One region of the Romboutsia sp. 1001713B170131_170501_G6 genome, then DNA from elsewhere that is predicted to be linked to it. Evidence: riboswitches for the same ligand, from Rfam matches in the RefSeq annotation. Region 1 holds a riboswitch; the other holds the start of a gene.

The links. A riboswitch is a leader RNA that binds a small molecule or an ion and turns the genes downstream of it on or off. The one in region 1 is predicted to bind glycine.
Region 2: another riboswitch for glycine. It lies ahead of I4U89_RS15965 (GrdX family protein); the one in region 1 lies ahead of I4U89_RS02190 (alanine/glycine:cation symporter family protein).

What each region holds. Positions count from the first base shown of each region.
Region 1 covers NZ_JADPFC010000001.1:447,275-451,057, reverse strand. Annotated here, with positions in the region: gene I4U89_RS02200 (XRE family transcriptional regulator) at 860-1,294, shown strand; gene tlp (small acid-soluble spore protein Tlp) at 1,373-1,600, opposite strand; glycine riboswitch at 1,903-1,990, shown strand; gene I4U89_RS02190 (alanine/glycine:cation symporter family protein) at 2,216-3,586, shown strand; gene I4U89_RS02185 (lipoate--protein ligase) at 3,675-3,783, opposite strand, start outside.
Region 2 covers NZ_JADPFC010000001.1:247,700-251,482, reverse strand. Annotated here, with positions in the region: gene I4U89_RS01245 (glycine/sarcosine/betaine reductase component B subunit) at 1-428, opposite strand, end outside; gene trxA (thioredoxin TrxA) at 546-863, opposite strand; gene trxB (thioredoxin-disulfide reductase) at 884-1,849, opposite strand; gene I4U89_RS15965 (GrdX family protein) at 1,936-2,301, opposite strand; glycine riboswitch at 2,400-2,510, opposite strand; gene I4U89_RS01225 (M3 family oligoendopeptidase) at 2,622-3,783, opposite strand, start outside.

The DNA.
Region 1 (3,783 bases):
CTATATCCCTTTTTCTATATTATCAAAATCTATAATCTTATTTTTCTGATTTTTTAAGGGAAATTTTAGATATTAATATCTTTAAATCTAATTTAAAAAGGAAATTTAGGATTACATTACCAATAGTTTATGCCGCCTTTATACCTCAACATCTATTAGATAAAATTAATAATTTTATTAAGGTAAATCCTAATAATAAATTCTTAGTTGAAAGTAGTGACTATGATAATTTAATAGATAGCTCTTTTTCAACAATAGATATATTTATTCATCTAGCACCTGATTGTGCTAATGGATTTGGTCATGTTGATATATCTTTTGATGTAATAACTTATTCATATGGAACTTATGATAGTGGTTCTAATAGATTATTTACACTTGTTAGCGATGGTGTTTTATTAGAAGTTGATACTAAAAATACATTAATTTTATAAATTCTAAATGCAATCGTTCTCTAATAGGGTTTACTTTAGCATTAAATGAAATTCAATATAATGCTATTAAAGATAAAATATCATCTATTAAAAATAACTGTATTCACTGGGATTGTGATGCAAATAAAGACCCATTTAAAGAGTATACTGATGAAGCAGATATAATGTTTTTAGATACTAACTGTAAACTTTATAAATTCAAATCTGGATATTTTAAAACATACTTTACTCTCACTTCAAATTGTGTAAGGCTCGCAGATACTATAATTTGCTCTATAGGTTTAGATTTAATAGAAATAAATGGTATAATAACACCTGGTATTTATTATAATTATTTATATAATTTATTTAAAAGAAAAAATACTATAGTTGTAAAAAAACAACTTTATATGAAACAATCTTCTATATAAATTGGAGGTAATAGCTTGAATAATGAAACAATAGAGTTAATGAGTGTTTTAAAAAATATAAAAGATGAAAGTTGCTTAGATGAATATCTAGTAGATATCTATGATAAATATAAAGGCTTAGAATTTAAAACATTTTTTGAAGATATTTTAAAACATAAACAAATTACTAAAAGTGAGCTTATAAAAAATGCTTGTATAGATAGAACTTATGGATATCAAATTTTAAATGGAAGCAAAAAGCCTAGTCGCGATAAAGTTATAAAACTTTGTATAGGAGCAAATCTAGATATTAAAGAAACTAATAAAGCCTTAAGACTTGCCGATTGCGGTGAACTATATTCTAAAAATTTAAGAGATGCTGTGATTATATTTGGTGTAAACAAAGGAATTGGTATTCTAAAATTAGATGAACTCTTATACGATAGGAATTTGGCTTGCTTAGATGATTAAGATTTAAAAAGGTAATAAATTTATGTTGTTACATACTTATTACCTTTTTTTATATTTAAAATTAAATTGTATTTTTAATTATTTAAACTCATTTTTATTTACATTAGCTTCTTCTTTTATTTCACTACGCATATTATTAAGAGATTCTTCTCTTCTTTTATTTTTTTCCTCTAATTTTTTTCTTTCGTTAGGATTATCTACTTTTTCAATCATATCATTTGTTAATCTAATATTTTGGAGAGTATGATTTATATTACATTGTATTTTCTCAACATTGTCTCTTCTATCATCTGGATTTGGTTTCATTTTATATCTCCTTTTAATTAATTTTCATTAATTATATTGTTCAATAAATATATTTTTATTCTAGTTTGCTTAAGGCAAAAATATATATTATAGAAATTTTATTAAGGCTTTAAATATCTAGTTTATGTAGATAAAATCCTTAATTTTGATTTTTTAATTTGACATTTCTTACTTTTTTTTGTACTATTATAAAAAATGCAATAACAAATCAATACCCGATTGAAGCTTTATAGAAGAGTTGTCATTTAGGCACACCGAAGGAGTCGCACTCTCAGGTACTTTTATAAGTAGGACTGTAAAGCTTAGGGAACTCTGGAGAGACCTATATAGGCGCCGAAGGGGCAAGGCAATTTTGCTCAATCTCTCAGGCAAAAGGACAGGGATTATGTGCTATACTTACTTTTTGTATAGTTTTATAGTTGTAGTTTATCCAGAGCTAAGTCTTAAGACTTGGCTTTTTTTATTCAAGCAATTATTATTCTTATTATTTAGAAAATTAAAAATTTCTAAATATCTTATCTTCCTGTCAATTAATTCATTTTCCTTTATTGATTTATTAAGGCATAAAATTCACTTCGCTTAAAAAGTAAGCGAATATATAAGGAGTGTATTTTTATGAATTTAATTGATGTTTTATCTCAAATCAACTCATTTATATGGGGGCCACCTTTACTAATACTATTAGTTGGTACTGGTATATTATTTACTTTTAAACTTAGATTTTTACAAATAACTAAATTGCCTACTGCTTTAAAATTAATATTTAAATCAGAAAATAGTGGTAGTGGTGATATTTCAAGCTTTAGTGCTTTATGTACTGCTCTTGCTGCTACAGTTGGTACTGGAAATATAGTTGGTGTTGCTACTGCTATAAAAATAGGAGGTCCTGGTGCATTATTTTGGATGTGGGTTGCAGCATTTTTTGGAATGGCTACTAAATATGCTGAAGGAGTGCTTGCTATAAAGTATAGAACTAAAAATGAAAAAGGCGAAATTTCTGGTGGTCCTATGTACTATATAGTAAATGGTATGGGATCTAAGTATAAACCTCTTGCTATTTTCTTTGCTATAAGTGGTATTTTAGTTGCTCTTTTAGGTATAGGTACATTTACTCAAGTTAATTCTATAACTGATTCTATTAATGGAAGTTTTGGAATTAATCCTAAAATAACTGGAATTATATTAACATTAATTGTAGCCTTAGTTATATTTGGAGGTATTAAAAATATTTCAAAAGTAGCATCTACAGTAGTTCCATTTATGTCTTTTGTATATATACTAATGTGCTTTTTAATTATTTTAGGCTCATTTAATAAAATACCATCTACATTTATCTTAATACTAAAAAGTGCTTTTACGCCTATCTCTTCTGTAGGTGGATTTATGGGAGCTAGTGTTTCTATGGCTATTAGAAATGGTATTGCTCGTGGTGTATTTTCTAATGAATCTGGACTTGGTAGTGCTCCAATTGCAGCAGCTGCTGCTAAAACTAACCACCCAGCTGAACAAGGTCTTATATCTATGACTGGGACATTTATAGATAGTCTGATAATCTGTTATCTTACTGGATTTTCTCTTATATTGTCTGGTGTATGGAAAGGAGATTTAAATGGCGCTCTTATGACTCAAAGTGCATTTGAAAGTGTTCTTCCACATATTGGACCTTTATTTTTAACTATTAGTTTAAGTTTATTTGCTTTTACTACTATACTTGGTTGGTGTTATTATGGAGAAAGATGTTTTGAATTTTTATTTGGTATTAAGTTTATAAATGCTTACAGAGTTGTCTTTGTTTTAATGATACTTATTGGATCATTTTTAAAACTAGAAATGGTTTGGATAATTGCAGATATTGTTAATGCTCTTATGGCTATACCTAACCTTATAGCTCTAATTTATCTTACTCCTGTAGTTATAGCTGAAACTAATATCTATATGAATTATTTAAAATTAAAAAAAGAAGATTCTTATGCCATTAATATATAAATAAATTATATTAATAACTTATATTTTAAATATAAAACCTGTATCAATAAACAATGATACAGGTTTTATACTATTATTATATATGAGCTTATATTATACATTCTATAAGCTCATCTTTATTCACTCTATAGAAATACTTATTTATATCAATGTTTTCTAATATATTTAATATATCTTCTTTATTATATCTACATCCA
Region 2 (3,783 bases), 200 kb from region 1:
CCATCTACAGGCTCTGCTATAATAACTACATTGTTAAGATTTGAGAAAGGACAATACTTTGCACCAGGTCCTGTCATATCTATAATACCTTCTTGAAATCCTACTATTTTACCAGTAGTAACAACAGCACACCCATAAAGTGCATGAGTTTTTCCACTTCCAACAGTTTCAACCTTAGATATTATTCCTGGAAATATTCCTCCCTTACCTTCAACTTTAACTCTTGGCTCTATAACATCTTTTACTGGTATTATTCTTACACTTTCACCTGGACGAGCTAATTCTATATCTATAGACTTTATATGTTCGTCTCCACCAATTTCTTTAAGCATATCTTCTTTATTGATGTATAGTGTAGCATCCTTAACTTCAGTTACTTCACCAAACTGAATATCTCTTATAAAGATTTTACCTAACTCAAGACGCATACTTGCACCCCCTAATTATCTAAGTTTTAAAAACTAAAATTTATATTCCTCAACTAACTTAACATCTAATTTTTAATAAGTATTAAGTTAGTTGTAAATAACTATTTTATATAAATATTAAAGGTATTTCTTTATCATTTCTTCTATATTAATTTTAGTTGCATCATCCTTTGTAACTTCATCTATTTTTTTACCATCTTTGTATATAGCTATTGTTGGAAGTCCTAGTACCTTTTCTTTTATAGCTAATCTTCTAGCTTTTGTTGTATCTAACTTACAGAATTTAAAATGATCTTTATAATTACTTTCTAGTTCTTCAACCTCTGGAAGAAGTGCTTTGCAGGGTTCACATCCTTCACTCCAAAAATCTACAACAACTATACCTTCATGTTTTAAAACTTCTTCTTCAAATGTATTTTTATCTAAAATTATCATTCAAACTTCCCCCTTTATATTTAAATAGTTAATTTTGCTAAATTCCATTCTTTACTTTCTATATATTTTTCAGCACTTATTGTAGCTATAGCTCCATCATTAGTAGCTGTTACTACCTGTCTTAAAGCTTTAACTCTACAATCTCCTGCTGCAAATACCCCTTCTATATTAGTTCTCATATCTTCATCTGTTATTATATAGCCACTTTGGTCTATATCTATTTTATCTCTAAATATTTCTGTTTCTGGTTTTAGTCCTATGAATACAAATACACCCATTGTTCCATCTTCTTCATCTGCTTCATATTCACTTAACTCACCTGTTAGAATATTTTCAAATACAACTTTTTCTAATATCCCATCACCATGTAATTCTTTTACAGTTGTATTATGCATAAATTCTATATTAGGAGTATTTTTTGCTTTTTCTGCTATTGATTTAGCACAAGTTAATTTCTCATTTCTATTAACTATAGTTACCTTTCTGGCAAACTTTGTTAAAAACATACCTTCTTCAACTGCGCTATTTCCTCCACCTATTGCAAATACTTCTAAATCTGTAAAGAAATCTCCATCACATGTTGCACAATATGATACTCCTTTACCTGTTAATTCTTTTTCTCCTTTAACTCCAAGCTTTCTAGGTGTAGAACCTGTTGCAATTATTACAGCCTTTCCTCTATATTCACATTTTTCACCTTTTAATACTTTTATCTCAGACTCTAAATCTACATCTATTATGTTATCTTTCTTCATTTCTGCTCCAAAGCTTTTACATTGTTCAACCATTCTTGCTATTAACTTAGGTCCACTAGCATTTTCTATTGAACCTGGATAATTAGCAACATCATGAGTTGTTACTATTTGCCCTCCAGTTTTTCCTTTTTCAAGTATAAGAGTTTTTAACTTTGCTCTTGCACCATAAAGTCCTGCCGAAAGCCCTGCAGGCCCTGAACCTATTATTATTAAATCATATATATCTCCCATAAATTCCTCCTTTATAGTTATTTTTTTAACATTTCTATAAATAGATATTTTATTATTTTGATACATACAAACATTATTTTTAATTTCTATAATATATATTGAATTCTTTCTAATGTATTACTTAAAATATCTAAGTCTATAACTCTAAAGTCATCCATTACATTATCTGTCCAATTAGGTGTTTGTTTATTATTTTGAAATTTATTAGAAATGTATATTGCTTCTTCAATTAATAGTACTGAATTTGTATCTAACTTGTTTGATTTTTTTAATATTATACTTCTGTATGGAGTTTCATTTGGCTTTATACTGGAATAAATTGGATGTGATAAAAGTTTGTAACCTTTGTGAATTAGATTTCTGCTTTCTTTTAAAACTTCTAAATATGTGTCCTTTATATATTTTACATCTTTATGCTTTATTTTGTTTTTGACAATAGGATTATTGGTTATTATTATTATAAAAATCCTCCCCTTTTTAAATCTATTTAATAAAAAACAGAGAAAACAAATCCCATTTGTTTTCTCTGTTGATATAATCTTCAGAGTTCCATCTGAATATAGTATTTTTACCTGAGAATTTCATTTGATTAAATTGGGATTTAATCAAACTTGTACCTTCGGTCACTTCTTTTTTAGAAGTAGTCTCCTATATCCTTCAACCGGACTATTTAATTTTTTTATACTTTCTAAGTTAAGTATAGAAACTTTCAATTTAAATTTCAATATAATTTTCTATAAATATTGCTACATATTTTTACAATTTATATATATTACAAAGCTTTATCATCTATACTATCTAAATAATTTTTAATAACATCTATAACACTTTCTACACATCCATCTTCAAATGGAGATTTTAAATCACCTATTTTTACTATTTCTAAAAATGACTTTGTTCCTCCAACTCTACATATGTCTAGATAATTTTCCCATCCGTTAATTCTATCTACCCTCATTTTTTTCCAAAACTGTAATGCACATATTTGGGCTAGTGTATAATCTATATAATAAAATGGATTTTTAAATATATGCCCTTGCTTAAACCACCAAGTTCCCTTTTCTAAGAAATCATTATCTTCAAATGTTCTATGTGGTAAATATTTTTTCTCTAATTCTCTCCAAATATTTTTTCTTTCTTCTTTAGTCATATTAGGCTTTTCATATATATGGTGTTGGAATTCATCTACTACTATTCCATATGGTATAAACTTAATAGCTGATGATAAATGAGTAAATTTATATTTTTCTGTATCTTCTTTGAAGAATAGTTCCATCCAAGGCCAAGTTATAAATTCCATACTCATAGAGTGTATTTCACAACTTTCATAAGTTGGGAAATTTATTTCTGGCATTTCAATCCAAGTTGACATATAAAGCTGAAAAGCATGACCTGCTTCATGAGTTAATACGTCTATATCATCTAATGTTTGATTAAAGTTAGAGAATATAAAAGGTGATTTGTAATTTGGTATATATGTACAGTATCCTCCTGCTGCCTTTCCTTTTTTAGTCACTAAGTCCATAAGTTCATTCTCTAGCATGAAATCAAAGAATTCTTTAGTTTCATTTGATAATTCAGAGTACATTTTTCTTCCATTTTCTATTATGTACTCATCACTTCCCTTAGGTGTAGCATTTCCACTTAAAAACTCTAGATTCTCATCTACATATGTAAGCATATCTACTCCTATTCTTTTTGCCTGTCTTTCGTAAAGACTATTTGCAACAGGAACTATATAATCTAAAACTTGTTTTCTAAAGTTTTTAACCATGTCTTTATTGTAATCAGTTCTCATCATTCTTATATATCCTAATTCTACAAAGTTGTCAAAACCAAGTTTTATAGCCATATTATTTCTTACTTTAACTAATTTATCAAATACTTCATCAAATTCGTTTTCTTTTTCTTCAAAGTAATTGTAATATGCCTTA